3 regions of the Pseudomonas sp. TE3899 genome follow, and region 3 is predicted to be linked to each of the others. Evidence: predicted binding sites of a transcription regulator. Region 3 holds the regulator's gene; each other region holds the start of a gene.
What was found. Region 3 encodes FliA, which starts transcription of late flagellar genes. Its sites were predicted from a motif close to CTAAAGTTTNNNNNNNNNNNGCCGNTAA; they were not measured.

Region 1: the regulator FliA is predicted to act here: its motif matches at 4,712-4,739, upstream of ACZ89E_RS29380 (flagellar protein MotY).
Region 2: the regulator FliA is predicted to act here: its motif matches at 5,920-5,947, upstream of ACZ89E_RS06210 (methyl-accepting chemotaxis protein).

What each region holds. Positions count from the first base shown of each region.
Region 1 covers NZ_JBWBQR010000001.1:6,455,584-6,465,532, forward strand. Annotated here, with positions in the region: gene ACZ89E_RS29345 (molybdopterin oxidoreductase family protein) at 1-428, shown strand, start outside; gene grxD (Grx4 family monothiol glutaredoxin) at 526-867, shown strand; gene bfr (bacterioferritin) at 1,041-1,514, opposite strand; gene ACZ89E_RS29360 (bacterioferritin-associated ferredoxin) at 1,713-1,931, opposite strand; gene ACZ89E_RS29365 (peroxiredoxin) at 2,248-2,850, shown strand; gene rnt (ribonuclease T) at 2,925-3,602, opposite strand; gene pyrC (dihydroorotase) at 3,599-4,645, opposite strand; gene ACZ89E_RS29380 (flagellar protein MotY) at 4,805-5,713, shown strand; gene ACZ89E_RS29385 (argininosuccinate synthase) at 5,842-7,059, shown strand; gene ACZ89E_RS29390 (hypothetical protein) at 7,188-7,910, opposite strand; gene ACZ89E_RS29395 (response regulator transcription factor) at 8,477-9,103, shown strand; gene ACZ89E_RS29400 (PA3496 family putative envelope integrity protein) at 9,147-9,326, opposite strand; gene nth (endonuclease III) at 9,433-9,949, opposite strand, start outside.
Region 2 covers NZ_JBWBQR010000001.1:1,362,564-1,372,512, reverse strand. Annotated here, with positions in the region: gene ACZ89E_RS06245 (MFS transporter) at 1-1,132, shown strand, start outside; gene ACZ89E_RS06240 (alpha/beta hydrolase family protein) at 1,224-2,261, opposite strand; gene ACZ89E_RS06235 (FMN-dependent NADH-azoreductase) at 2,525-3,136, opposite strand; gene ACZ89E_RS06230 (LysR substrate-binding domain-containing protein) at 3,267-4,175, shown strand; gene ACZ89E_RS06225 (MmcQ/YjbR family DNA-binding protein) at 4,172-4,531, shown strand; gene ACZ89E_RS06220 (DUF1294 domain-containing protein) at 4,528-4,956, opposite strand; gene ACZ89E_RS06215 (undecaprenyl-diphosphate phosphatase) at 4,953-5,783, opposite strand; gene ACZ89E_RS06210 (methyl-accepting chemotaxis protein) at 6,075-7,709, shown strand; gene pnuC (nicotinamide riboside transporter PnuC) at 7,838-8,401, shown strand; gene ACZ89E_RS06200 (AAA family ATPase) at 8,398-8,922, shown strand; gene ACZ89E_RS06195 (hypothetical protein) at 9,254-9,691, shown strand; gene ACZ89E_RS06190 (adhesin) at 9,693-9,949, shown strand, end outside.
Region 3 covers NZ_JBWBQR010000001.1:3,155,019-3,164,967, reverse strand. Annotated here, with positions in the region: gene flhA (flagellar biosynthesis protein FlhA) at 1-966, shown strand, start outside; gene flhF (flagellar biosynthesis protein FlhF) at 978-2,312, shown strand; gene fleN (flagellar synthesis regulator FleN) at 2,429-3,259, shown strand; gene fliA (RNA polymerase sigma factor FliA) at 3,256-3,996, shown strand; gene ACZ89E_RS14455 (chemotaxis response regulator CheY) at 4,164-4,535, shown strand; partial or broken gene ACZ89E_RS14450 (protein phosphatase CheZ) at 4,558-5,347, shown strand; gene ACZ89E_RS14445 (chemotaxis protein CheA) at 5,386-7,626, shown strand; gene ACZ89E_RS14440 (protein-glutamate methylesterase/protein-glutamine glutaminase) at 7,676-8,809, shown strand; gene ACZ89E_RS14435 (flagellar motor protein) at 8,809-9,549, shown strand; gene motD (flagellar motor protein MotD) at 9,562-9,949, shown strand, end outside.

The DNA.
Region 1 (9,949 bases), 3.3 Mb from region 3:
TTGCCGACCTAAAGCGCTTCGCCGCCTTACAAGCCCCGGCCGCCGATGAACTGTTGATGATTGGCCGCCGGCATGTGCGCAGCAACAACTCGTGGATGCACAACTATCACCGTCTGGTGAAAGGCAAGCCGCGCCATCAACTGCTGATGCACCCGGAGGACCTGGCCAGCCGCGGTCTCAGCGACGGGCAGCGGGTGCGGGTCAGTTCGCGGGTCGGGATGATCGAAGTTGAAGTCGTGGGCAGCCTGGATATGATGAAAGGCGTGGTCAGCCTTCCGCACGGTTGGGGCCATGCGCGGCCGGGTGTGCAGATGACGATCGCCAGCAGTCAGCCGGGGGCCAGCGCCAATGACCTGACGGATGAATGTCAACTTGATGAGTTGTCGGGCAATGCGGCGTTGAACGGCGTGCCGGTGACCGTGGCTTGAGTATGTCTGTCGGGGAGACCGAGCATGGCGCTCGGGTTTCCGTTACAATGCGCCACCGTGCCGACCCTTGAGTCGGAAAGTTCAGCCGAGGTGCTCCATGGATATCATCGAAACGATTAAAGAGCAGATTGCTAACAACACCATTCTGCTTTACATGAAAGGCTCGCCGAATGCCCCGCAGTGTGGCTTCTCCGCGAAGGCTGCGCAGGCCGTGATGGCGTGTGGTGAGAAGTTTGCTTACGTGGACATCCTGCAGAACCCGGAAATCCGCGCCAACCTGCCAAAGTACGCCAACTGGCCAACCTTCCCGCAACTGTGGGTTGGCGGTGAGCTGGTCGGCGGTAGCGACATCATGACTGAAATGGCTGCTGACGGTTCGTTGCAGGCCACGATCAAAGCCGCTGCGGAAAAAGCCGCTGCTGCCAAGACCGAAGCCTGATCCGCTTCCTGTAGGAGCCTTGCTCGCGAAGGCGGCTTAACATTCAACAGATTTGTTGACTGGTCCGCCGCCTTCGCGGGCATGTCTTGCTCCTACAAGAGCAGGCAATAAAAAGCCCCGCATCTCACAAGAGAGCGGGGCTTTTTAGTGTCTCGAATTCAGCGAAAGCTAACTTACTCTTCGCCCATCTGCGATTGCAGATAGTTCTCAAGACCGACTTTATCGATCAGGCCCAGTTGGGTTTCCAGCCAGTCGATATGTTCTTCTTCGGACTCAAGAATGTCTTCGAGCAGTTCACGGCTACCGAAGTCGCCGACGGTTTCACAATGTGCAATCGCGACCTTGAGATCGGCATGACCGGTGCGTTCGATACGCAGGTCGCACTCAAGCATTTCCTTGGTGTGCTCGCCGATGTGCAGCTTGCCCAGGTCCTGGACGTTCGGCAGGCCTTCAAGGAACAGGATGCGCTTGATCAGCTTGTCCGCGTGCTTCATCTCGTCGATGGATTCTTTGTATTCATGCTTGCCGAGCTTATTCAGACCCCAATCTTCATACATGCGCGCATGCAGAAAATATTGATTGATCGCGACCAGCTCATTGGCAAGGATCTTGTTGAGATGCTGGATGACTGTAATGTCGCCTTTCATGATGGGGGCCTGCCCTTTATTAACTGTCTATGAGGCAGAGTTTGAGCCGCGCAATTAAGAGTGTCAAACCTAAGTTATTGAAACTTATATGAAAATTAATCGGAATAAGAATGTTTGTGTTCCGCGTCTGGAACCTAAGCGGTTGATTTACGGGCATAAAAAAACCGGACATCAGTCCGGTTCTTTGAAATACGGTAATTAGGCGGCAGTAAATTCAACAGGAAATGGAATCGCGGCTTGGGCAGTTTGCAGCTTGGTCAGGGTTTCGCGCACCACTTCCTTGGCAAGGCAGGCACATTTACCGCATTGACTCGCTACGCCGGTGGCCTGACGGACTTCCTTATAGCTGCAGCAACCTTCATAGATTGCATCGCGGATTTGACCGTCGGTAACGCCAGTGCAGAGGCAGACATACATAAGTGAGAACCGTCGCTGGTTGTGACTCAATTGCGATGGATCTTAATGTTAACGAGAATGATTGTCAAAGTGGTTTCTGAAAGCTTTCCGTTATAAGTGTCCATGGCTGACGAACGGTTCCCGACATGGCATTGCGACAGTAACCGCAGCGAGTCCAAATTTATCAGCCCGCTGAAAAACCGTTGAGGACAGCTCAAAAACGCCGTGTATGATGGTCGGTCCTTGCGAAGGCGGTTCGTGTCACAGGGATGTCGCTTGCGGGTGGCAGGCTGACGCGAACCCATTCCTTCACGTTATTTAGACCAGGAGATATCCAATGAGCGTACTCGTAGGCAAACAAGCCCCAGACTTTACCGTACCGGCTGTCCTCGGCAACGGCGAGATCGTAGACAGCTTCACCCTGTCCTCGGCCATCAAAGGCAAATACGGCCTGGTGTTCTTCTACCCACTGGACTTCACCTTCGTTTGCCCGTCCGAGCTGATCGCTCTGGACAACCGCATGGCTGACTTCAAGGCCCGCAACGTTGAAGTGGTTGCCGTGTCGATCGACTCGCATTTCACTCACAACGCATGGCGCAACACCCCAGTGAACAATGGCGGTATCGGCCAGGTTCGCTACACCATGGCTGCCGACATCAAGCAGGACATCATGAAGGCCTACGACGTTCAGTCCGCTGACGGCGTTGCATTCCGTGGTGCGTTCCTGATCGACGACAAAGGCGTTGTCCGCTCGCAGATCATCAACGACCTGCCGCTGGGCCGTAACATGGAAGAGCTGATCCGTCTGGTTGACGCGCTGCAATTCCACGAAGAGCACGGCGAAGTCTGCCCTGCCAACTGGAAAAAAGGCGACAAAGGCATGACCGCTTCCACCGAAGGTGTTGCGGCTTACCTGACCGAGCACGCTGCGGCCCTGTAAGCCCAAGCGTCAGGCACAAAAAAACCGGCCGTGAGGCCGGTTTTTTTATGGGCGGGATAAACCCAGCGACCGGATCAGTCGTTGAAGTCTTCCCAGCCGCCCATTTGTTTCCAGCGATTGACGATGCCGCAGAACAGCTCAGCCGTCTTCTCGGTGTCGTAGCGAGCCGAGTGGGCCTCGCGACCGTCGAAGTCGATGTCGGCTGCCTGGCAGGCCTTGGCCAAGACAGTCTGGCCGTAAGCCAGGCCAGCGAGGGTGGCGGTGTCGAAGCTGGAGAACGGATGAAACGGGTTACGTTTCATGTCCAGGCGCGCGACAGCGGCGTTGAGGAAGCCCAGGTCGAAGCTGCTGTTGTGCCCGACCAGGATCGCCCGTTTGCAGCCGTTGGCTTTGAGGGCCTTGCGGATGCCGCGGAAGATATCGGTCAGCGCCGCTTCTTCACTCACGGCCATGCGCAGCGGGTGATCGAGCTTGATCCCGGTGAACTCCAGGGCAGCTGCTTCGATGTTGGCGCCTTCAAACGGCTCGACGCGGAAGAAGTAGGTGTGATCGGGATACACGAAGCCTTTTTCGTCCATGGCGATGGTGGTCGCCGCGATCTCCAGCAGGGCGTCGGTGGCCGAGTTGAAACCACCGGTTTCTACGTCGACGACAACCGGCAGGTAACCACGGAATCGGGCTGCCATTGGATGACGAGCACCGCCTCCACCGCCTTGACCGTCCTGTTCGTCGTCGAAATGGTCTTCACTCACGCGTGTTCCTCCAGCAGGCGCCAGCGCAGTTTTTCACCGGCGCGCAGCGGGATTACGGTCAGCTCGCCAAATGGCAGGCTGGTTGGGGCGGTCCACTCTTCGCGGACCAGGGTAATGCGATCGGTGTTCACCGGCAGGCCATAGAAGCGCGGGCCGTTGAGGCTGGCGAACGCTTCGAGTTTGTCCAGCGCATTGCGCTGTTCGAAGGCTTCAGCGTACATCTCGATCGCCGCATAAGCGGTGTAGCAACCGGCACAGCCGCAAGCGGCTTCCTTGGCGTGCTGGGCATGGGGCGCTGAGTCGGTGCCGAGAAAGAACTTCTCACTGCCGCTGGTGGCGGCGTCGAGCAGGGCTTCCTGGTGGGTGTTGCGCTTGAGGATCGGCAGGCAGTAGAAGTGCGGCCGAATCCCGCCCACCAACATGTGGTTGCGGTTGTACAGAAGATGGTGAGCGGTAATGGTCGCGCCGACGTTGGCCGCAGCCGCGTTGACGAACTGCACGGCGTCGGCAGTGGTGATGTGTTCGAACACCACTTTGAGCGTTGGGAAACGCTCGACTACACGCCGCATGTGCTCATCGATGAAGATTTTTTCGCGGTCGAACACGTCGACATCGCCACGGGTGACTTCACCGTGGATCAACAACGGCATCCCGACTTCGGCCATGGCCTCGATCGCCGGGAAAATCTTGTCGATGCTGGTGACGCCAGAATCCGAGTTAGTGGTGGCACCGGCCGGGTACAGCTTGGCGGCGTGAACGAAACCGCTGGCCTTGGCCTCACGAATTTCTTCGGGCTGGGTGCGGTCGGTCAGGTACAGCACCATCAACGGTTCGAAACGACTGCCGGCCGGGCGTGCAGCGAGAATCCGCTGGCGATAGCCGTCGGCTTCAGCGGCGTTACGCACCGGAGGTACCAGGTTGGGCATGATGATGGCGCGACCAAAGGTGCGCGCGACATCCGCAACGGTATTGGACAAAACAGCACCATCGCGAAGATGAATATGCCAGTCGTCGGGACGCAGCAGGGTCAGGCGGTCGGACATGAGGGGATTCCAGGCGGGTCAAACTGAGGGGAATGCTACCGGAAAAGACTCTCTCAGGCACTCGCTATCAAGTTTTGCAGGAACGTACCGATATGAACTAGGTATGCCGTAAACATGTGTGTGTCGGTCTTTTTGTTGTAGAAGCCAGTGGAGCCTCCCGTGCGCCAGCGTTATTTAGCCTTGCTCAGTGTGTTTGCCAGCCTTCCCGCGATGGCGCTCACTTTCCAGACCCGTCTGGAGAGCATCGAGTGGACGGTCGAAGGTGACAAATTCGAATGCCGCCTGACCCAGCCGGTGACCGATTTCGGTTCCGGTGAATTTGTGCGTCGTGCCGGCGAGCAAGCGATCTTTCGCCTCAAGGCCTACAACTCGGTGATCGGCGGCGGTTCCGCGACCTTGCTCGCGGCCGCTGCGCCTTGGCAACCGGGGCGTGGCGACATCAACCTGGGGTCGGTCTACATTGGCAGCGGCAATGTGCTGTTCAACAGTTCTCAGGTGCAGGCCGGGCGTTTGATCAATGGCTTGATGGACGGCCGCAGCCCGGTCATTCGCCGCGCTTCCGGCGATGGTCGAGTGTCTGAAGTGCGTTTGCTGCCGGTCAAGTTCAACAAGGCGTTCAGTGACTATCAGGGTTGTGTAGCCAAGCTGTTGCCGCAGAATTTCGAACAGGTGAAACAGTCCGAGATCGGTTTTCCCGGCGAAGGCTTTGACCTTGATCCGCAAGCCAAGGCCAAGTTGCAGGTGATGCTGGAGTTCATGAAAGCCGATCCGACGGTCAATCACATCGAGCTCGATGGGCACTCCGACAACAGCGGCAATCGCCTGACCAATCGCGAACTGTCACGCCGCCGGGCGCTGGCGGTGATGGACTTCTTCAAGGCCAATGGCTTTCAGGAATCGCAGATCACCATGCGTTTCCACGGTGAGCGCTACCCATTGGTGCCGAACACCAATGCCGCCAACCGGGCAAAGAATCGCCGGGTCGCGGTTCGCCTGGAGCGCGTCGCGCCGACCGACAAGCCAGCCCCGCAATCAGCCTCTGCCGCGAGTGCCGCGCACACATCCTGACTCGCGGGTCATCGTCGCGCCCTCGTAAGAATCTGTCGCTTCGTCGTCATAAGCTGTCGCGGTACTGTAAATTATTTCGTATGAGCGGTAGACTTCACGGCTTTCCGTAAACCCCGTGGAGTGATGGCATGGCGGACGTAAACAAGGTCGTTCTGGCGTATTCCGGCGGCCTGGACACTTCGGTGATCCTCAAGTGGCTGCAGGATACTTATAACTGTGAAGTGGTGACCTTCACCGCTGACCTGGGTCAGGGCGAAGAGGTCGAACCGGCCCGCGCCAAGGCTCAGGCCATGGGCGTAAAAGAAATCTACATCGACGATCTGCGCGAAGAATTCGTGCGTGATTTCGTGTTCCCGATGTTCCGTGCCAACACCGTTTACGAAGGCGAGTACCTGCTGGGTACTTCCATCGCTCGTCCGTTGATCGCCAAACGCCTGATCGAAATCGCCAACGAAACCGGCGCTGACGCCATTTCCCACGGCGCCACCGGCAAGGGCAACGACCAGGTGCGTTTCGAGCTCGGCGCCTACGCACTCAAGCCAGGCGTGAAAGTGATCGCTCCTTGGCGCGAGTGGGACCTGCTCTCCCGTGAAAAGCTGATGGATTATGCTGAAAAGCACAACATCCCGATCGAGCGCCACGGCAAGAAAAAATCCCCGTACTCGATGGATGCCAACCTGCTGCACATCTCCTATGAAGGCGGCGTGCTGGAAGACACCTGGACCGAGCACGAAGAAGACATGTGGAAATGGACCGTCTCCCCGGAGAACGCTCCTGATAAAGCGCAGTACCTGGAACTGACCTACCGCAACGGCGACATCGTCGCGCTGGACGGCGTCGAAATGACCCCGGCCACCGTGCTGGCGACGCTGAACAAAATCGGTGGCGAACACGGCATCGGCCGTCTGGACATCGTTGAAAACCGCTACGTGGGCATGAAGTCCCGTGGCTGCTACGAAACCCCGGGCGGCACCATCATGCTGCGCGCGCACCGTGCGATCGAATCGATCACCCTGGACCGCGAAGTGGCTCACCTCAAAGACGAGCTGATGCCGAAATACGCCAGCCTGATCTACACCGGTTACTGGTGGAGCCCTGAGCGTCTGATGCTGCAACAGATGATCGATGCGTCCCAAGTCCATGTGAATGGCGTCGTGCGCCTGAAACTGTACAAAGGCAACGTGATCGTCACCGGTCGCAAATCCGATGAATCGTTGTTCGACGCCAACATTGCCACCTTCGAAGAAGATGGCGGCGCCTACAACCAGGCTGACGCGGCGGGCTTCATCAAGCTCAATGCCTTGCGCATGCGCATTGCAGCCAACAAGGGCCGCAAGCTGTTCTGAGACCTTTGCCGCAGTAATTGAAGCTGTGGCCCTGTCGTCGACGGGGCCACAGCTTCAATGGTGGTTACGCCTGGCATTTCGTTGCCATCGCTTATCTCGTTTCTACTCAAGTTATTAACTTCTTCTGGTCACGCATCAAGCGTTTGATCCAGCACTGTCACGTCCTGTGAGTTCAAGTTGTAAACAACGCATAAGGTCTCGCAAGCGCCTTTGCTTCTGTGTGTGGTGTCTTCCTTCAGTAACTGCTCCGATTGGCTGCAAGCCAGAAACACGATCACTTTCGTGGCGTGGTTGCGTGGTTGACGGATTTTTTCCATCAGGGCAGTGACATCCACCTGTGTGTGCATACCGCGCGTATCAATGATGCTCAAATCCTTCAACTCTCCCGGCAAATAGAGGCTGTGTAGAACCCGGATGCTTGTTTGCAGATGGATGCGGGCCGGCGGATCCTGCGCAGTCCGGAACCAGCGAAACCCTCGGCGCCGGTTCGAAAAGCCGGGCAGGGGACGTTCATAGGTCGACGTGATCACGGCGCCTTTCGGTTTCGCTGGAGCGTCGTTCGGGCGTGGACTTTTTCTGTTTTCAGAACGCCCGGCGTTATCGATGACTTTGACGAAGTACTTGTCTTTTCCAAAATCGGAAGGCGCGTACAGCGATCGATAGTTGAAGTTGAGTGTGAGAAAAAAAAGAAAGAGTAAATAGAACGGAAAACTGATCAGGAACCAGACATAAATTTCTCTTTCGTCGCTATCTAGAAAGGGCAGGGAGATTGCGGCAGAGGTTTCTGAGATCGCTGCAAAAATAGCAATGATGGTCATTGGGTTCGTGATTTTCTTTTGGAGTTTTTTCATGATTTTTGCTCATAAGGTAATGTCTTTTTCTCGTGTGGATAAACGTGTTTGTCGGGAGTAAGGTTGTTGGCTTTTTAAGGTATTTGATTTTAATGAGAGTCCGTTCCGAATAATAGGTTGTGGTCATATAGAGTAACTGTAGTGCTCATGGTTTTTGGATGTTGGGCGTTCTTGTTTCAAAAGTTTTAGAGGGGGTGTGTTCATTTCTTCAAGCGTGGGTAGATCGTTGGCGATTGGCGTTGTGTTACAGGGATTGATATTCACAATGTTAGTTACTATCAGGACTGGCGCCGAAGGCAATAGAGGCGGGGTGGGTTGTACGGTTGTCGGTAATGCGCGGTATTGGTTGTAAGGCGAAACAAAAAAGACACCCGATGTTGAGCGCACTTAAGGATTTCACGGTTTCATGTGCCTTAAATTCAAGGTTTTTTTGTAGGAATAATCCGCGTTGCTTGTAGGGGATGTCTCTCGGTGCGGGTGCTTGGGGGTGGCGGCATGCCATGGGTGAAACGACTAGGCTATTGTGCGGGCTCTAAAAATTCGAACAGCGAAAATTGGACTTGCCCATGAATAAAGTGCTGATCGTGGATGATCACCCCGTCATTCGACTTGCGGTGCGTTTGCTAATGGAACGTCATGGCTACGAAGTCATCGCAGAAACAGATAATGGTGTGGATGCATTGCAACTTGCGCGTGAACATATGCCGGATATTGTCATTCTGGATATTGGAATACCGAAACTGGATGGATTGGAAGTCATTGCCCGCCTGACCTCCGTAGCGTTGCCGTTGAAAGTGTTAGTGCTGACCTCCCAGGCACCGGGGCATTTTTCGATGCGGTGCATGCAGTCGGGGGCCGCCGGCTATGTTTGCAAACAACAGGACCTCACCGAATTACTGAGTGCTATCAAGGCGGTATTGTCAGGCTACAGTTACTTTCCCAATCAAGCATTGCATACGGTACGGTCCAGTCTGGGCAATGCCAGTGAAGCCGATATGGTGGATCGTTTGTCGGGACGGGAAATGATGGTGTTGCAACAACTGGCCCGAGGGAAGACAAACAAGGAGATTGCCGATGGGATGTTCCTCAGCAACAAGACCGTCAGTACTTACAAGACCCGGTTGTTGTTGAAGCTTAATGCGCGGTCGCTGGTGGACTTGATCGAACTGGCCCAGCGTAATGGCCTGGTGTGACGACTTAAAGTAAAAAGCCTCCGTTTCGGGAGGCTTTTAGGTGTCATAAATCAAAATCGTAATCGGCCAATTGCTTTTGCAGTCGGCGCTCCTCCAGCAGATTGTCGATGGTGCGGCGCTTGCTCAGGTTGGTTTTTGCTACCTCAACCACCGGTTCAGCGTCATCGGCTTCAACGGGGGCGAAGTCGTCTTCTACGTCCAATTGCTCTTTGCCAGTGCTCATTTTGTTACTCCAGGCTAAGACTGCCTTTGGCGCTCCTTATATCGACATTCTCCCGGCGGGTAAAAAAGATTTTTTCAATCGGTGAATCAATAATTCTAATAGCGCCTCAATCGTCCGAGGTCTTTTGCTTGTATTCGCACAAGTCTTCGATCCGGCAACTGCCGCAGCGGGGCTTGCGGGCCAGGCACACGTAGCGCCCGTGGAGGATCAGCCAGTGGTGGGAGTCGAGTAGAAACTCCTTGGGCACGAACTTCATCAGCTTGTTCTCCACCTCCACCACATTTTTGCCAGGGGCAATGCCGGTACGGTTGCTGACCCGGAAAATATGGGTGTCCACCGCCATGGTCAGCTGGCGGAATGCCGTATTGAGCACCACGTTGGCGGTCTTGCGGCCAACGCCGGGTAGCGCTTCCAGCGCCTCGCGGGTCTGCGGGACTTCCCCGCCGTGGCGCTCCACCAACAAGCGGCAGGTTTCAATCACGTTCTTGGCCTTGCTGTTGAACAGGCCGATGGTCTTGATGTACTCCGTCAGCCCTTCGACACCCAGGGCATAAATTGCCGCCGGAGTATTGGCTACCGGATAGAGTTTTGCCGTGGCCTTGTTGACGCCGACATCGGTGGAT
Region 2 (9,949 bases), 1.8 Mb from region 3:
CTCCATCGTTTTCTATACCTTTATCGCCTTCCTCTGCATCGGCCTGCCGATTGCGGTGATTCCGGGGTATGTCCATGAACAACTGGGGTTCAGCGCGATCATTGCGGGGCTGACCATCGGCTGCCAATACCTGGCCACCCTCCTCAGCCGGCCGATGGCCGGGCGCATGTCGGACAGCGTCGGCACCAAGCGCGCGATTGTCTACGGCTTGTCGGGGATTGTGTTAAGCGGCTTGCTGACCTTGCTCTCGACCTTGCTGCAAAGCCTGCCGTTGCTGAGTCTGATGATCCTGATTGCCGGCCGGTTGCTGTTGGGGATCGCCCAGGGCTTGATCGGCGTCGGCACCATCAGTTGGTGCATGGGCCAGGTTGGCGCCGAGCACACGGCGCGCTCGATTTCCTGGAACGGCATCGCGTCCTACGGCGCCATTGCGATTGGCGCGCCGCTGGGGGTGGTGATGGTCGCCGAGTATGGCTTTGAAAGCCTGGGGATTGTCCTGTCGGTGCTGGCCTTGGGCGCGCTGTTGCTGATTCGCAACAAGCCATCGGTGCCGGTGATTCGCGGCGAACGCCTGCCCTTTTGGAACGTGTTCGGGCGTATTGCCCCGTTTGGCGCGAGCCTGAGCCTGGCGTCCATCGGCTACGGCACCCTGACCACCTTTATTACCCTGTATTACCTCAATCGCGGCTGGACCGGCGCGGCGTACTGCCTGACGGTGTTTGGGGTGTGTTTCATCCTGTCGCGGCTGTTGTTCATTTCCACTATCAGCCGATACGGCGGCTTCACCTCGGCCATTGCCTGCATGACCATCGAAACCGTGGGCCTGGTGCTGCTGTGGCTGGCGCCGTCCACCGGGTACGCGTTGATCGGCGCCGGGTTGACCGGGTTCGGCCTGTCGCTGGTGTATCCGGCGCTGGGGGTCGAGGCGATCAAGCAGGTGCCCAACGCCAGTCGCGGCGCGGGATTGAGTGCTTATGCGGTGTTTTTTGACCTGGCGCTGGCGATTGCCGGACCGCTGATGGGCGCGGTCGCGTTGAACCTGGGGTATTCCTGGATTTTCTTTTGTGCGGCGTTGTTGTCGGTGACAGGGTTGGGCCTGACATTAATGCTGAAACGCCGCGCAATGGCCTGATGCGCCCGACCTCTGTAGGAGCAAGGCTTGCCCGCGATGGTGTCCGTGAGACCGCCATCGCGAGCAAGCTTTGCTCCTACAAGGTTCGGCGTTATTGATCGGCGGTTTGCATCCCGGCCCGACTCGGTTTGCCCAGGGCATGGGAGAAAAACCGTCCCGCTTCCGAGATCAGGTTGCGGTGAATGTCCTCACGATCAACCCCATCGGCATCGGTACACAACGCCGGCATGGCGATGATCTGCTCTTCGTTGCACGGCGCCATGAACACGAAGTGCCCTGCCCCGGCCAGCAGCTTGAAGTCCGGCGCGATCGGCAGTTTGCGCGCCAGGGCAGCGGCGTTCTTGTCGAAAGCCACCAGTTTGTCGCCGTCGCCGCTGTACAGCAGCACCGGCACATGCACATCCGCCAGGGTGTGGCGGCCGAACTTCAGGCTCAGCGGCGCCATCAGCAGCAAGGCGTGGACACGCGGGTCGGCCACTGGCTGCAAATCATCACGGTCGACAATCAGCTCGCCCTGGGTGTTGCAGGCATCGCGGTCGTCCGGTCGCTCCTGGCAATAGCGGCGCAGACGATCCAAGTCGGGCGTGGCACCGGACAGGATCAACGCCGTTTCGCCGCCCGCCGAGTAACCAATCACCCCCACCTGATCGGCGTTGACGAACGGCGCCAGCATGGCATCGCCCAGCGTCGCAGTAATGGCTTCGGAAATTTGCAGCGGCCGACCGTACAGGTTGCTCAAGGTGCCGAGACGGCTGTGATCCTTGGAGTTGTCGCCGGGGTGAATCACCGCCACCACCACAAAGCCCTTGCGTGCCAGCGAGGTGGCGAGGTCGTGCAAGGCCAGCGGCGTGCCGACGTTGCCATGGGACAGCATCAGCATCGGGAAACGGCCGATCGCCACGCGGGCGTCTTCGCTCGCTTCGACGGTGTAGCCATCGAGTTTGCTGGTGTGTTCTTTATCGCTGGAGGGATAAAAGGCAATGGCGCGCATCGGCTGCAAATCCAGCGGATCGAGGAACGTCATCTCGTGATAGCCGACGCCCCAGTGCGCATGCAGCCCAGGCGCGGCGTGCACTGAAAGCAGGCTGCTGAGCAGGCATATCAGTAACGTTGCACAAAGACGCACCATGGGATGCCCCACCTTTGATACTTGCCTGAAAAGCCCGTAGTGCTCCGATGTACGGAGTACGCGGCCTCGTGCCAGTGTTTGCGGCCACCAAGGTCATTGCGCGACGGGGACGTTAACCCTCGACTGCATAACCTGGGCCAGAACCTATAAAACGGTCAAAAACAAAAAAACTCTGTAACTGATCATTACGATGATCAGAATACAGAGTTTTTCGGGTATTACCTGAGCTGTTTAGTATTTTTTACGCAAGCCTTACACAGGCCTTATGCCGCAGCGAACAGTTGATCGCTGATGTGCGTGTGAGCGTCGCTCAGGGCTTTGGTGCGCACTTCGTCACCGTAAGCCAGGCCATGGGCGCGAACGAACTCAATATCAGTGATGCCCAGGAAACCGAACAGCACTTTCAAGTAGTCTTCGTGCGCTACGCCGGTGGCTTGACCGACGTGGAGGCCACCCGAAGTCGAAACGATCACCAGTTTCTTGCCACCGCACAGGCCTTCCGGGCCGGCTTCGGTGTAGCGGAAGGTCTGGCCGGCCACGGCGATGCGGTCAATCCAGGCCTTGAGTTGAGTCGGGATGGTGAAGTTGTACATCGGCGCGGCAATGACGATGGCGTCGGCAGCAAGGAATTCAGCCAGGGTCGAAGCGCTCAGTTCGGCTTCGTGCTGTTGCGCGGCGTTGCGCAGCTCAGCGGTGGTGCCAGCGGCAACCAGGGTGGTGGATGAGAAATGGCTGATGGCGTCAGCAGCCAGGTCGCGGTAAGTGACGACGGCCGAAGCGTCAGCGGCTTGCCAGGCTTTGACCACTTCGCCGCTCAACTGACGGGACGCCGAGTTGTCACCCAAAATGCTCGAATCGATATGCAACAGTTTCATTTAAGGATCTCCAGGTGAGGATCGCCACCGGGCGATCTGATGGAGGTGATCCTACAGATGAATCTAATAGGTGATTAGCCCGCAACAATGCGATAGTTCGTCTCACTGATAGAACAATCGAGTCCAGATCATGCAAGACCTTAACGACCTCTACTATTTCGCCAAAGTCGTCGAAGCCGGTGGTTTCGCGGCCGCCGGGCGCTTGCTGGGGATTCCCAAGTCGCGGCTGTCGCGGCGCATCGCCGAGCTGGAAGAACGCCTGGGCGCGCGTCTGCTGCAACGCACCACTCGCCAACTGAAATTGACCGCCGTGGGCGAACGTTACTTGCGCCACTGTCAGGCGATGTTGCTGGAAGCGGAGATGGCCGACGAAGCGGTGGCCAGCATGTCCAGCGAACCCCGAGGGCGATTGCGGGTGTCCTGCCCCGTGGGGTTGGCCAATCAAATGTTGCCGACGATCATCAGCGACTTTCTCGGGAAATACCCGCAGGTCCAACTGGAGGTCATGCTGGTCAACCGCCGGGTCGATCTGGTCACCGAAGGCGTCGATGTCGCCCTGCGCGTCCGCGAATTGGGAGATGAAGACCCATTACTGGTGACCCGACGCCTGCGTCAGGCGCAGACGCTCATGGTCGCCAGCCCCGCCTTCTTGCACGGCCGGGAGATCAACCATCCGGACGACCTCAAGAGTTTGCCGGTCCTCGGAGCGCTGGAACCCGACCGCATGGTGCATATCCGTATGCTCGATCAACAGGGTAAAAGCCATGACCTGGCAATGGAGGCACGGCTGGGCATTGACGACTTTATCGTGCGCCGCGCCTGCGCCCTCGCGGGTCAGGGTTTTACGGTGCTGCCCATGATGTATTGCGAGTCGGAGCTGGCGGACGGTTCATTGATCCAGTTGCTGCCCGACTGGTCGATGCCTGGCGGCTGGCTGCAAGCGGTCTACCCTCATCGGCGCGGGGTAATGCCGGCCGTGCGCGCCTGGCTCGACCACTTGATCGAATCATTCAATGCCTGTGGGGACCGATTGATATGAAGGCTGGACGCATGAACGAAGCGGATGTCGCGCAGTTTTGCCTGGGGCTGCCCGGCGCGCGGGAAGACTACAAATGGGGTGGCGTGCGGGTGTTTTCGATTGCCGGGAACAAGATGTTCGCGTTGCAGAACCTGCGGGGCGAATCCCTGGCGTTCAAGGTCGACAAGGATTTGTTTCTCGGCCATTGCGACCGACCGGGCATTCACCCGGCGCCGTACCTGGCCCGGGCGCAATGGATCATCATGCAGACGCCCTACCCGCTGGGCGCCGAAGAACTGAAGGCGCTGCTGCAACGTTCCCACCAACTGGTGGTGGGCAAGTTGCCCAAGCGCACTCAGGTCGGGCTGCTTCTTTAAAACAACGCCAGCAGGTTCGCACCGAGAAACAACTGGTCGATCCAGAACACCTGGTGCATGAGCACGATCAGCCAGAACACCAGTTGAAACGAAAGCTTGCGAGTCTTGTGCCGGAACACTTGCTGGGCCAACAAGGCACCCGGCCAGCCACCGGCCAGTTCCACCGCGTGCAAGACGTTTTCCGGCGTGCGCCAGGTGTCGGCGCGGGCCTTGCGCTTGTCGCTCCAGTACAGGAAAAACGCGACCACGCTGACCACGCCGTAGGCCGCCAGCGGGATCACGGAAACCCCGCGCAGCCAAACCATCAGCGAGCCATACAGCGGCAGCGCGCACAGGATGGCGAGCACCAGCAATTTCAAGCGTGGATGCTGGACTTCGCCCCCGGACTTGCGACCGGGGTTGTTGCGCGCGCTGGAATCACTCATGGCTTGGCGGCGGCCCAATCGACCCAACCGAACTGCCAGGTCGCCAGGATCACCAGGCCAAACGCAATGCGATACCACGCAAACACCGCGTAGCTGTGACTGGCAATGAACTTGAGCAGCGCCTTGACGGCAATCATCGCGAAGATAAACGCAGTGACAAAACCGATGGCGAACACCGGAAAATCCGCCGGGACGAACAGATGGCGGTACTTGAACCCCGAATACACCGCCGCCGCGACCATGGTTGGCATGGCCAGGAAGAACGAGAACTCGGTGGCGGTTTTGCGCGACAGCCCGAACAGCAGGCCGCCGATGATCGTCGAGCCGGAACGCGAGGTCCCCGGGATCATCGCCAGGCATTGGGCGAAGCCGACTTTCAGCGCGTCCTGCCAGGTGATGTCATCGACCGTTTCGGCATGCACTTCGTGCTGACGCTTCTCGGCCCACAACATGATGATCCCGCCCACGACCAACGCCGCGGCCACGGTGATCGGGTTAAACAGGTAGTGGTGAATCAAATCGGAAAAAATCACCCCCAGTACCACGGCCGGCATGAAGGCAATCAACAGGTTGGCGGTAAAGCGCCGTGCGCTCGGCTGGGTCGGCAAGCCGACGACCACGTCGAGGATCTTGCGCCGGAACTCCCAGACCACCGCGAGAATCGCGCCTAGCTGGATGATGATGTTGAATGCAATGGCCCGCTCACCACCGAAGTCGAGCAAATCCGCGACGATAATCTGGTGTCCGGTACTCGAAATGGGCAAAAACTCCGTCAGCCCTTCTACAACGCCTAGAATCAGTGCCTGGAAGGCCGTCCAAAGATCCATCAATCCCCCAAAGGCAGCGCTCAAAGGCATGCCCCGTTAATATTTTTAGTTCGTTCACTGCGCTCAGCGTAGCTGAAGTCTCTCGCGCACAGGATCCCCACGAAACCGTAAAAATTCCGTGAAAAATCAACTTGGATTCAGGTTTTTCCACGCGAGGCCGAAATCCTATCAGACAAGCTCCGATTACGCCGCCGTGTAATTGGACTTGGGTCGAATAGGCCCCACCGGCAAAGTGTGGTTGGATGCTCGCGATCGTTTATTACAAGAAGAAGAATCTGGAGTGACAGCGTTATGAACAGCTTACGCAGTGTGTCGATCAGCCGACGCTTGTGGCTCATCTTGATCGTGGCCATCGTGATGTTATTGACGCTGGGCATCTTGATGCTCAAACAGATTCACGACGACCTGTACCATGCCAAGGCGCAGAAAACCCAGCACGTGGTGCAGACGGCCAGTGGCATCCTGAACTACTACCACGACCTGGAAACCGCCGGCACCCTCACCCGCGAAGCGGCGCAAAAACAGGCGCTGACCGTGGTTCGCGGCCTGCGCTATGACCAGAACGACTACTTCTGGATCAACGACCTGGGGCCGGTGATGATCATGCACCCGGCCAACCCGAAACTCGAAGGCCAGAACCTCTCGGCGATCCGCGACCCGGATGGCTTTGCGCTGTTCAACGAGATGGTCGCCATCGCCAAGTCCAAGGGCGCCGGCATGGTTGACTACCGTTGGCCGAAACCGGGCGCCAGCGCGCCGGTGGAAAAAACCTCCTACGTCAAACTGTTCGAACCCTGGGGCTGGGTCATCGGTTCGGGCGTGTATGTCGATGACCTGCAAGCCGAATTCTACGGGCAGGTCTGGAAAGCTTCGTTTATCGGCATGGCAATTACCCTGATCATGGCGCTGCTGGTGATCATGATTGCCCGCAGCATCGTGCGTCCATTGCAGGAAACCGTAAACGCCATGGCCAATATCGCCAGCGGCGAAAGCGACCTGACCCGCAGCCTCGACACTCACGGCCAGGACGAAGTCACGCAACTGGCGCACCACTTCAACGCCTTTACCGCCAAGCTGCGGCAGGTGATCAGCCAGTTGCAGGTGTCGGCCAGCGCCCTGGGCCAGTCGTCCAGCGATCTGGGTAACGATGCGGCGCAGGCACAGCAACGCAGTCAGCAGCAGTCCCAGCAAATGGAACTGGTGGCGACCGCAATCAATGAAGTGACCTACGGCGTGCAGGACGTAGCGAAGAACGCCGAGCATGCGGCCAGTGAAATGCGCGACGCCGAGTCCCAGGCGCAACAGGGTCAGGTCAACATCGATGGCAGCTTGCAACAGATCGACAAGCTCTCCGGCACCATTGATCAAGCGGTGGAAGTGATTCGCACCCTGGCTGCCGAAAGCACCCAGATTGGCAGTGTGCTGGAAGTGATTCGCTCGATTGCCGAGCAAACCAACCTGCTGGCCCTCAACGCGGCCATCGAAGCTGCCCGGGCTGGCGAGCAAGGTCGCGGGTTTGCGGTAGTGGCCGATGAAGTGCGCCTGCTCGCCCAGCGCACACAGAAGTCCACGGCGGAAATCCAGGCGATGATCGAACGCCTGCAAAACCACTCCGAAGCGGCGGTCAAGGTGATCGGCGACAGCAGCCGCGCCTCGCAACTGACCATCGAACAGGCCGGGCTGGCCGGTGCGAGCCTGAACGCCATCGGCCAGGCCCTGCGCAACCTCAACGGGCTGAACGCCTCCATCGCCAGCGCCACACTGCAACAGGCGCATGTGGTGGAAGACATCAACCAGAACGTCACACAGGCGGCCGGGTTGTCCCACAGCACGGCGCTGGCGGCGGAACAATCGAGCCTGGCCAGTGTTCACCTCAGGGAATTGAGCGAGCAGTTGAACGGGTTGCTCAAGCAATTCCGGGTGTAAAGCGAAAGGATCGCAGCCTTCGGCAGCTACAGGGTTTGTGTACATCTGTAGGTGCTGCCCAAGGCTGCGATCTTTTGATCTAACCGCTACAATCCGCCCCCTCTTTCGACTCCTCCCAAGGAACCTCCATGTCCGGGCTTGAACTGTTTGCTGCCGCCCTCGGCGTGATCGCCGTCTGGCTGACGGTCAAACAGAACCCGTGGTGCTGGCCGATCGGGCTGGTGATGGTGCTGCTTTATAGCTGGATCTTCTTCGAGGTGAAGCTGTATTCGGACATGTTGCTGCAGGTGATCTACGCCGCGTTGCAACTCTACGGCTGGTGGCAGTGGACCCGAGCCGGCGATGCCCATGATGGCCGGCAAGTCAGCGCGCTGGATGCCCGGTCGATCATGCTCGGCCTTGCCGTGGGCGCCATCGGCAGTCTGTTGCTGGGCGCAGCCATGGCCCACTGGACCGACGCCGCGCAACCCTGGCTCGATGCCGCTCTGACGGGCTTCAGCCTGGTGGCGCAGCTATGGATGGCGCAAAAACGCGTGCAATGCTGGCCGCTGTGGATCGTCCTCGATGTGATCTTTGTCAGCCTGTTCATCTACAAGGGCCTGTACCTGACCGCGACCCTCTACGGGTTGTTTACCCTGATCGCGGTGCAAGGCTGGCGTGAATGGCGCGCCGATCCGGCACTGCACGCATGAAAGCGCTGGTCCTGACAGGCCCGGAATCCAGCGGCAAAAGCTGGCTTTCGAGTGAAATCCAGGCGCATTTTGGCGGGCTGTTGGTGGGTGAGTACGTTCGGCATTTCATCGAAACCGAGGCCCGCGAAACCTGCCTCGATGACATTACCGCCATCGCACTCGGCCAACTGGCCTGGGAAGATGAAGCACGAGCCAAACAGCCGTCACTGCTGATTCTCGATACACACCTGTTGAGCAATATCCTGTGGAGTCGCACGTTGTTTGGCGCGTGCCCGACGTGGATCGAGCCAGCATTGTTGGCGCGGCACTACGACCTGCATTTGCTGCTGAGCCCTGAAACAGTGGCCTGGCACGACGACGGGCAACGTTGCCAACCGCAACTGGAGGAACGCCAAGGGTTTTTCCAGGCGAGCCACGATTGGCTTGACCTTCACCACCAGCCTTACCAGATACTGCAAGGTGATTGGCAACAGCGTAAAGACGCGGCATTCGCGGCCGTGAAACGCTTGCTCGAAGCCTGACACGAGCCCCCAGACTTGGCGCAAGTGTCCATTCCTGAAACACCCCCTCCTGAGCGAACCCGCGAACTAAAGCGGTTTCAGCGCTGCAGAACGAAACTGTTAAACCTCTGATACAACCTGCGTTTCGCCGCTCTAGCGTGCAATGCCGCCCGCATGGACGGCGTTTTTACGTGGTGCTGTCTCAGTGGCGTTACAAATATTTTTTGACAACCTCGAGATTTAAAATCAACCCATTGTTTTTAAACGATAAATAAAAAGCGGCACACCTTCTGCTCTCTACCTCGCAACGCTGAAAAGGGCCAGCGTCCCAATTACAGAAGGAATTGCCGCCGTGGGGAAATTTGATAGAAGCATCTACCGCCTCCTGCTGATCGGATGCGCGCTGGGTTCAAGTTTCTGCCTGCCTGCTCAGGCTGACAACGGCATCATTACGATCAAACGTGATGTCCAGACGCGCAACGCCGTGGTTCCACCGCTGATCCCTGACCCTCACCCCACCACCGTCAACGCCAACCCTTCGCAACATATCCTCAATCAAACGAACGAGTTGAGCGACGGTGATTTTGCCGGTGTCGCCAGCGGTGCAGGCATCAGTCAGATGGTGACGCAAAACACCAACAACCTGGGCGGCAATATCAGCAATCAGTCCCAACTGTCCAACCTCCCCGGCGGGCGTTCGGGAAACTCGGGCAGCGGCATCGCCAACATGGTCAATTCGAACGTCCAGCAAGGCCTGGGTGCTCTGAAAATCATAACGGGAGACCGTTAGCATGAATCGTTCGCTGCTGATTATCGCCATGTTTTGCAGTGCATCGTCCTTTGCCCAGTCTCCCGTCATCGACAACGCGGACATCGACAGTTCGGGCGCGCAGTACCAGGGCAACCTCGGGGTCAACCAGGCTGCGGGCGATCAGCAACAACAGGTCAACGCCCGAGCCATCGCCATTGGCAACAACGCCCATGCATCCACACAGATTCGCCAACGGCTGCATTCACCTGCGGACCCACGCATCGACGCCAGCGCCAG
Region 3 (9,949 bases):
GGTGGCCAGTTGCTCGCGCGGATCAAGGGTGTGCGCAAGAAGCTGTCCCAGGACCTGGGCTTCCTGATGCCGACTGTGCACATTCGTGACAACCTCGACCTGGCCCCAAGTGCCTACCGCCTGACCCTCATGGGCGTGATCCTCGCCGAAGCCGAGATTTACCCGGATCGCGAGCTGGCGATCAACCCAGGGCAGGTCTACGGCGCGCTCAACGGCATAACCGCCAAAGATCCGGCTTTTGGTCTGGAGGCGGTCTGGATCGAAATCAGCCAGCGCGCCCAGGCGCAGTCCCTCGGTTACACCGTGGTCGATGCCAGTACGGTAGTGGCAACCCACTTGAACCAGATTCTGTACAAGCACTCCAGTGAGCTGATCGGCCACGAAGAAGTGCAGCAACTCATGCAATTGCTGGCCAAAAGCTCGCCGAAACTGGCTGAAGAGCTGGTGCCGGGGGTGGTGTCGCTGTCGCAACTGCTCAAGGTCTTGCAGGCGTTGCTCGCCGAACAAGTGCCGGTTCGCGACATCCGCAGCATCGCCGAGGCCATCGCCAACAATGCCAGCAAGAGTCAAGATACTGCCGCGCTGGTGGCGGCGGTGCGCGTCGGCGTAAGCCGCGCAATCGTCCAAAGCATTGTAGGGACTGAGTCGGAGCTGCCAGTTATCACCTTGGAGCCAAGGTTGGAACAGATATTGCTCAATAGTCTTCAGAAGGCAGGACAAGGCTCGGAAGAGGGCGTTCTGCTGGAGCCAAGCATGGCAGAGAAGCTGCAACGTTCGTTGATCGATGCGGCACAGCGTCAAGAGATGCAAGGTCAGCCGGTGATTCTGCTGGTAGCCGGTCCGGTTCGCGCCATGTTGTCGCGTTTCGGCAGGCTGGCAGTCCCGGGTTTGCACGTGTTGGCGTATCAGGAAATCCCTGACAACAAGCAAGTGACCATCGTTGCGACAGTAGGGCCCAACGGCTGAGGTAGTGGTTTATGCAAGTTAAGCGTTTTTTCGCCGCCGATATGCGTCAGGCCATGAAACTGGTACGTGATGAGCTGGGCGCTGATGCGGCCATTATCGGTAACCGCCGGATTGCCGGTGGTGTCGAGCTGACGGCTGCCCTGGATTACAAATTGTCGGCGCTGGCCCCACGCGTTCCAAACATGGAACTCGAGGATGAGCTGCGCAAGACCCAGTCGCGCATCGTCACCGCCCAGGCCGAACTGAGCCTGCGCGGCGAAGGCGAGACCGACGGTGACAAGACCACCAATCGCCAGTTGTTCGCCGGCCTGCCGTTGACCGCTGCCGAGCCGCTGATCGAACCGACTTACGAACAGCCCCGTCGTGCCGCGCCAGCCCCGGCGCCCGTGTCCGGCGGTGTTGACCCACGGGCTTTCGATTCGATGCGCTTCGAGCTCAACAGCCTGCGCGAATTGATGGAAGTGCAACTCGGCTCCCTGGCCTGGAATCAGCTGCAAGGCAGCCGTCCGGCCCAGGCCAACCTGTGGCGTCGCCTGCAACGCATCGGCTTGTCCGGCCCGTTGTCCCGCGACCTGCTGGCGCTGATTACCGATATTGAAGAGCCTCGTCAGGCCTGGCGCATGTTGCTGGCGCACCTGGCGCGGATGATCGCCACACCGGAAGTCGAGCCACTGGAAGAGGGCGGCGTGATTGCCATGGTCGGCCCTGCCGGCATGGGCAAGACCACCACCCTGGCCAAGCTCGCGGCCCGTTACGTGCTCAAGTACGGCGCGCAGAACATCGCGCTGGTGAGCATGGACAGCTACCGCATCGGCGCCCAGGAACAATTGAAGACGCTGGGCCGCATTCTGAATGTGTCGGTGACACACGTCGATCCGGGCCAGTCCCTGGTGCAGGCGCTGGATCCGTTGCTGCGCAAACGCGTGATTCTGATCGATACCGCCGGCCTTCAGGCCAGCGATCCGGCCTTGCGCATGCAACTCGAAAGCCTGGCCGGTCGCGGGATCAAATCGAAAAATTATCTGGTCCTGGCAACCACCAGCCAGAAACAGGTTCTAACCGCCGCTTATCACAGTTACAAGCGGTGTGGGCTGGCTGGCTGCATCCTGACTAAACTGGATGAAACGGCGAGTCTGGGCGAGGTGTTGAGCCTGGCCATCAGTCATGAATTGCCGGTGGCGTACCTCACCGATGGCCCGCGCATTCCAGATGATCTGCATCTGCCGCGGCGTCACCAGTTGGTCAGTCGCGCGGTGAGCGTGCAAATGCAGGAAGAACCCAGCGAGGAAGCCATGGCTGACATGTTCGCTGATATTTACCACAGCCCGACCAAGCAGGTTGGCTGAGGTACTAATGAACAGTTTTTGTACCTACATCGATGGTCTGCCATGCATTGTTCAGTTGATGAACGCGCAGCCAGTAATGTGGCCTCCGTCTATGCAAGACAAGGTAAAGAAATAACATGGGCAGCATGCATCCCGTACAGGTGATCGCGGTGACCGGCGGCAAAGGTGGCGTCGGGAAGACTAACGTGTCAGTGAACTTGTCCCTGGCTCTAGCAGAGCTTGGCCGACGCGTCATGCTGCTGGACGCCGATCTGGGTCTGGCGAACGTCGACGTTCTGCTGGGACTGACGCCCAAACGTACCCTGGCCGACGTGATCGAAGGCCGCTGCGAGCTGCGCGACGTTCTGTTGCAGGGCCCGGGCGGTATCCGTATCGTCCCGGCCGCGTCCGGCACCCAGAGCATGGTTCATCTGAGCCCGGCCCAGCATGCCGGCCTGATCCAGGCCTTCAGCGATATCGGCGATAACCTTGATGTATTGGTGATCGACACGGCTGCGGGTATTGGTGACTCGGTCGTCAGTTTTGTCCGCGCCGCGCAAGAAGTGTTGCTGGTGGTCTGCGACGAGCCGACCTCCATCACCGACGCCTACGCCCTGATCAAATTGCTCAACCGCGATTACGGCATGAACCGCTTCCGCGTCCTGGCCAACATGGCCCAGAGCCCGCAGGAAGGGCGCAACCTGTTCGCCAAGTTGACCAAGGTCACGGACCGCTTCCTCGACGTGGCCCTACAATACGTCGGCGCCGTGCCTTACGACGAAAGCGTGCGCAAGGCCGTGCAGAAGCAACGTGCCGTCTACGAAGCCTTCCCGCGCTCCAAGTGCGCCCTGGCGTTCAAGGCGATTGCACAGAAAGTCGACACCTGGCCGCTGCCGGCCAACCCGCGCGGGCACCTGGAATTTTTCGTCGAGCGCCTCGTGCAACAGACCGCAGGACCCGTCCTATGACAGCCAGTGGCTACAACCTCTACAAGAAGTCGGCACGTGATTCGCAATACGAGCTGATCGAGCGTTACGCGCCACTGGTCAAACGCATTGCTTACCACTTGCTGGCGCGTCTGCCGGCCAGTGTCCAGGTGGAAGACCTGATCCAGGCCGGGATGATTGGCCTGCTTGAAGTGTCAACCAAATACGACGCCAGCAAAGGCGCGAGTTTCGAAACGTACGCGGGCATTCGAATCCGTGGCGCGATGCTCGATGAAGTACGCAAGGGGGACTGGGCGCCACGTTCGGTCCACCGCAATACCCGCATGGTCAGCGACGCAATTCGCTCGATTGAAGCTAAAACCGGCCGTGATGCTAAAGATCACGAAGTTGCGGCCGAACTCCAATTGAGTCTCGACGATTATTACGGGATTTTGAACGATACCTTGGGCAGCCGTCTGTTCAGTTTCGACGACCTGTTGCAGGACGGCGAACACGAAGGGCTGCACGAGGATGGCGCCAGTGCTCATCTGGAGCCGTCGCGCGATCTGGAAGATGAACGTTTCCAGGCCGCCTTGGCGGACGCGATTGCCAATTTGCCGGAGCGTGAGCGACTGGTGTTGGCGCTGTACTACGACGAAGAGCTGAACCTCAAGGAAATCGGTGAGGTCCTGGGTGTCAGCGAATCCCGTGTCAGCCAGTTACACAGCCAGTGCGCGGCCCGTTTGCGGGGGCGTTTGGGGGAGTGGCGAGCGCGCTGAAGGCAGTGTGGGGACACTGCGAACGAGGCTGGTGTGGTGTGAACTGCAGCGGTCTCGATCTGTTGTGCTCCAGACAGTCATTTGAGTGCTTTGCCGGATTGAATGAAATGGCGCGTCCAGGTGCTGGGCGCGTTTAAGACTGCTTGGAGGTCGAATTGGACAAGAACATGAAAATCCTCATCGTTGATGACTTCTCAACGATGCGGCGGATCATTAAAAACCTGTTGCGTGACCTTGGGTTCACCAACACGGTCGAGGCTGACGATGGCACCACTGCCATTCCGGTGCTCAACAGCGGCAGCATCGACTTTCTGGTAACAGACTGGAACATGCCGGGCATGACCGGTATCGACCTGCTGCGCCACGTGCGCGCCGATGAAAAACTCAAGCACCTGCCAGTGCTGATGGTGACCGCTGAAGCCAAGCGCGAACAGATCATCGAAGCGGCCCAGGCCGGTGTTAACGGCTATGTGGTCAAACCCTTCACGGCCCAGGCGTTGAAAGAAAAAATCGAAAAGATTTTCGAACGCATCGGTTGAGTCACTGCGCCACGGGGTAGCTATGGACCACAACGAATCTTCACAGGGCGATTTTGAATCGACCCTGAAAAAACATGCCCGCGAACTGGTCGACAGCCTTGAAAAAGGCAAGTTTGGCGACGCTGTGCAACTGATTCATGAGCTCAACCAGACCCGTGACCGCGGCCTGTACCAGGAAGTTGGCAAGCTCACTCGCGAGCTGCATAGCGCGATCGTCAATTTCCAGATTGACCCGAACATGCCGCAAGCCGAGGAAGTCTCGCAGATCACGGACGCCACCGAGCGTCTGGGGTATGTGGTCAAGCTGACCGAGGCCGCTGCCAACCGCACCATGGACCTGGTGGAAAACGCCACGCCGCTGGTCAATGGCCTGAGCACTGAAGCCCAGGCATTGAGCGCCGACTGGGGACGCTTCATGCGTCGCGAAGTCGGGGCTGAAGAGTTCCGCGAGCTGGCCCCGGCGGGTCGACGGTTTCCTGACGCGCAGCAGCGCGGACAATCGCACGGTGTCGAGCAACCTCAACGACATTCTGCTCGCCCAGGATTACCAGGACCTCACCGGTCAAGTGATCAAGCGCGTGACCCAATTGGTCACCGAAGTTGAAAGCAACCTGCTCAAGCTCGTGCTCATGGCCAGCCAGGTAGACCGCTTTGCGGGTATCGAACATGACCGTGAAGCGATGCTGGCTGAAAAAGATCCACAAAAACATCTCTCGCAGGGTGAAGGTCCGCAGATTCATGCCGATAAAAGAGAAGATGTTGTGTCCGGTCAGGACGATGTGGACGATTTGTTATCCAGTCTTGGATTTTAGGTTTTTTAGGTTTTTAGACCTTTAGGAGCACCCCCTTAATGAGCTTCGGCGCCGATGAAGAGATCCTTCAGGATTTCCTGGTTGAGGCCGGCGAGATTCTAGAGCAACTGTCCGAGCAACTGGTCGAGCTGGAAAGCCGACCGGATGATGCGGACTTGCTCAATGCAATTTTTCGCGGTTTTCACACTGTAAAAGGGGGCGCCGGCTTCCTCCAGCTCAATGAGCTGGTGGAGTGCTGTCACATCGCCGAGAACGTGTTCGACATCCTGCGCAAGGGTGAACGACGCGTCGACTCGGAACTGATGGACGTGGTTCTTGAAGCGCTGGATGCGGTGAACGGCATGTTCACCGAAGTCCGCGAACGCAGCCCGATCACGGCTGCCACTCCGCAATTGCTGGAAGCCTTGGCCCGTCTGGCCGAGCCACAATCGGCCGACGTCGCAGCCCCGGTTGCCGACGCGGTGGAAGAACCGGCCGCTGAAAGCGAGTCGGGCGACATCACCGATAACGAATTCGAACAACTGCTGGACTCGCTGAATGCCGTCAAGGCCCAGGCCGAAGCTCCGGCGGCTGTGCCTGCGCCGGCCGCATCGGCCAGCGACGAAATCACCGATGCCGAGTTCGAGTCGTTGCTCGATCAGTTGCACGGTAAAGGTCAGTTCGCGGTGGATGCCGTAGCCGCTCCGGCTGCACCGGCACCCAAGGCCCCGAAAGCGGCTGGCGACAGCTCGGACATCACCGACGACGAATTCGAAGCACTGCTCGATCAGCTGCACGGCAAGGGCAACTTTGCCGTCGATGCGCTGGAAACCGCCATTGCCTCGGCGCCAGCCCCGGCTGCGCCCACCGCTAAAGCGGCCGGCGGCGATCTGATCTCCGATCACGAGTTCGAATCGCTGCTCGACGAATTGCACGGCAAAGGCAAGTTCACTGAAGTCGGTACCGGCACTGTGGTGACGGCTCCCGTCGCCAAAGCCCCGGCACCGGCGCCGAAACCTGTCGCCAAAGCGCCCGAGCCTAAAGCCGAAGCGCCGAAACCGACCGCCGCGGCTGCACCGGCTCCGGCCCGTGCCCCGTCCGCGCCGCCACCGGAAAAACCGGCCAGCGAAGCCGAGACCACCGTGCGGGTTGATACCGCGCGTCTCGACGAAATCATGAACATGGTGGGTGAACTGGTACTGGTGCGTAACCGCTTGGTCCGTCTGGGCCTCAACAGCGGCGACGAAGCCATGTCCAAGGCTGTGTCGAACCTCGACGTGGTCACGGCCGACCTGCAAACCGCGGTCATGAAGACCCGGATGCAACCGATCAAGAAGGTCTTCGGGCGCTTCCCGCGCCTGGTTCGCGACCTGGCTCGCCAGCTCAAGAAAGAGATCAACCTGGAGCTGGTCGGCGAAGAAACCGACCTCGACAAGAACCTCGTCGAGGCCCTGGCCGACCCGCTGGTCCACTTGGTGCGCAACTCGGTCGACCACGGTATCGAAGAGCCGGCCGAACGCGAAGCGATGGGCAAGCCGCGCAGCGGCAAAGTGATTCTGTCCGCCGAACAGGAAGGCGACCACATCCTGCTGTCCATCTCCGATGACGGCAAGGGCATGGACGCTGATGTCCTGCGCGGTATCGCAGTCAAGAAAGGCTTGATGGACAAGGATGCGGCGGACCGCCTCAGCGAGTCGGACTGCTTCAACCTGATTTTCGCACCGGGGTTCTCGACCAAAACCGAGATCTCCGATGTGTCAGGTCGTGGCGTGGGCATGGACGTGGTGAAAACCAAGATCGCGCAGCTCAACGGCACCATCAATATCTACTCGACCAAGGGCAAGGGCTCGAAGATCGTCATCAAGGTGCCACTGACCTTGGCGATCATGCCGACGCTGATGGTCATGCTCGGCAACCAGGCGTTTGCGTTCCCGCTGGTGAACGTCAACGAGATCTTCCACCTCGACCTGTCGCGCACCAACGTCGTCGACGGTCAGGAAGTGGTGATCGTGCGGGACAAGGCACTGCCCTTGTTCTACCTCAAGCGCTGGCTGGTCAGCTCCGCCGCTCATGAAGAGCAGCGCGAGGGCCATGTGGTGATCCTTTCGGTGGGCACCCAGCGGATCGGCTTTGTCGTCGATCAACTGGTGGGCCAGGAAGAAGTGGTCATCAAGCCATTGGGCAAAATGCTCCAGGGAACCCCGGGCATGTCCGGCGCCACCATCACTGGTGACGGCCGCATTGCGCTGATTCTCGATGTCCCGAGCATGCTCAAGCGTTACGCCGCACGGCGTATTTGATTCTGCCGCAGCGGGGCGACAACGCCCCGCTGCGTCTAACGGAGTGTTTATGGTAGTCAAAGTCCTGGTGGTGGACGATTCGGGGTTTTTCCGCCGCCGCGTCTCGGAAATTCTTTCAGCGGATCCGAACATCCAGGTTGTCGGTACGGCAACCAACGGAAAAGAGGCGATCGATCAGGCGCTGGCCCTCAAGCCAGACGTGATCACCATGGACTACGAGATGCCGATGATGGATGGCATCACGGCGGTGCGGCACATCATGCAGCGCTGCCCGACCCCGGTCTTGATGTTCTCCTCACTGACGCACGAAGGCGCCCGGGTCACTCTGGATGCGCTGGATGCCGGTGCGGTGGATTTCCTGCCGAAGAATTTCGAAGACATCTCCCGTAACCCGGAGAAGGTCAAGCAACTGCTGTGCGAAAAGATCCTGAGCATCTCGCGCAGTAACCGTCGCGCCAATACCTACACGGCGCCGGCTCCGGTGGCAGCACCTGCACCGACGCCTGCGCCTTCGAGCGTCAGCAGCTATGGCAGCAGCGCGCCTGCGCGTCCGGCACCGGCACCGTTGCCGACCCGTGCGCCAGCGTCTGCCGGCCCATCGTCGCCCGCGCCAAAACGCAAAGCCTACAAACTGGTGGCCATCGGTACGTCCACCGGCGGGCCGGTTGCGCTGCAGCGGGTGTTGACCCAATTGCCGGCCAACTTCCCGGCGCCGATTGTGTTGATCCAGCACATGCCGGCGGCCTTCACCAAGGCCTTCGCCGAGCGTTTGGACAAGCTGTGCCGCATCAACGTCAAGGAAGCCGAGGATGGCGACATCCTGCGTCCGGGCCTGGCGCTGCTGGCACCGGGTGGCAAGCAAATGATGATCGATGGCCGTGGCGCGGTGAAAATCCTGCCGGGCGACGAGCGTCTGAACTACAAACCGTGCGTGGACATCACCTTCGGGTCGGCGGCCAAATCCTACGGTGACAAAGTTCTGGCGGTCGTGCTGACCGGCATGGGCGCGGACGGTCGCGAAGGCGCGCGTCTGCTCAAGCAGGGCGGCAGTGCGATCTGGGCCCAGGATGAAGCCAGCTGCGTGATCTACGGCATGCCGATGGCCATCGTCAAAGCCGATCTCGCCGATGCGATTTACAGCCTCGACGACATTGGCAAACATTTGGTTGAGGCCTGTATCTGATGGATGTACTGAGCCTTATCGGGATCATCATGGCGTTCGTCGCCATCATCGGCGGCAACTACCTTGAAGGCGGTCACCTCGGCGCTCTGGCCAACGGCCCGGCGGCGTTGATCGTCATTGGTGGGACCGTCGGTGCGGCGCTGTTGCAATCGCCGATGAGCGCGTTCAAGCGCTCCATGCAGATCCTTGCCTGGATTCTGTTCCCGCCTCGGGTGGATCTGGCCGGTGGTATCGATCGTGTTGTGAATTGGAGCCTCACCGCGCGCAAGGAAGGTTTGCTCGGTCTGGAAGGGGTGGCTGACGCCGAGCCGGACAACTACTCGCGCAAAGGCCTGCAACTGCTGGTCGATGGCGCCGAGCCGGAAGCGATTCGCAGCATCCTGGAAGTGGATTTCTACACCCAGGAAAGCCGCGACATCGAGGCCGCCAAAGTCTTCGAAAGCATGGGCGGCTACGCGCCGACCATCGGCATCATCGGTGCGGTGATGGGCCTGATCCACGTCATGGGCAACCTCGCCGATCCGTCGCAACTGGGCAGCGGGATTGCCGTTGCGTTCGTCGCGACCATCTACGGCGTGGCCAGTGCCAACCTGGTGTTGCTGCCGGTAGCGGCCAAGCTCAAGTCCATCGCGTTGCGTCAGTCGCGTTATCGCGAAATGTTGTTGGAAGGGATTCTGTCGATCGCCGAAGGTGAAAACCCTCGCTCTATTGAGCTGAAGCTTCAGGGCTTCATGGATTGATGGGGGTAATGGATTATGGCTCGTCGCCGGCAACCTGAAGAACACGTCAATCACGAACGCTGGTTGGTGTCCTATGCGGACTTCATTACCCTGCTGTTTGCGTTCTTCGTGGTCATGTACTCGATCTCTTCGATCAACGAAGGCAAGTACAAGGTCATCTCGGAAGCGTTGATCGGCGTGTTCACCGACTCGGACCGTGCCCTCAAGCCGATCCCGATCGGCGAAGAACGCCCGGTGACCGTGACCCCGGCCAAGCCGCTGGTCAAGGATGCCGAGCAGGTTGACGCCGGCATCTCCGGTGCCAGCGATCCGCTGAAAAGCATTGCCGACGACATCAGCGCCGCGTTCGGCGACCTGATCAGCTCCAACCAGATGACCATTCGCGGCAACGAGTTGTGGG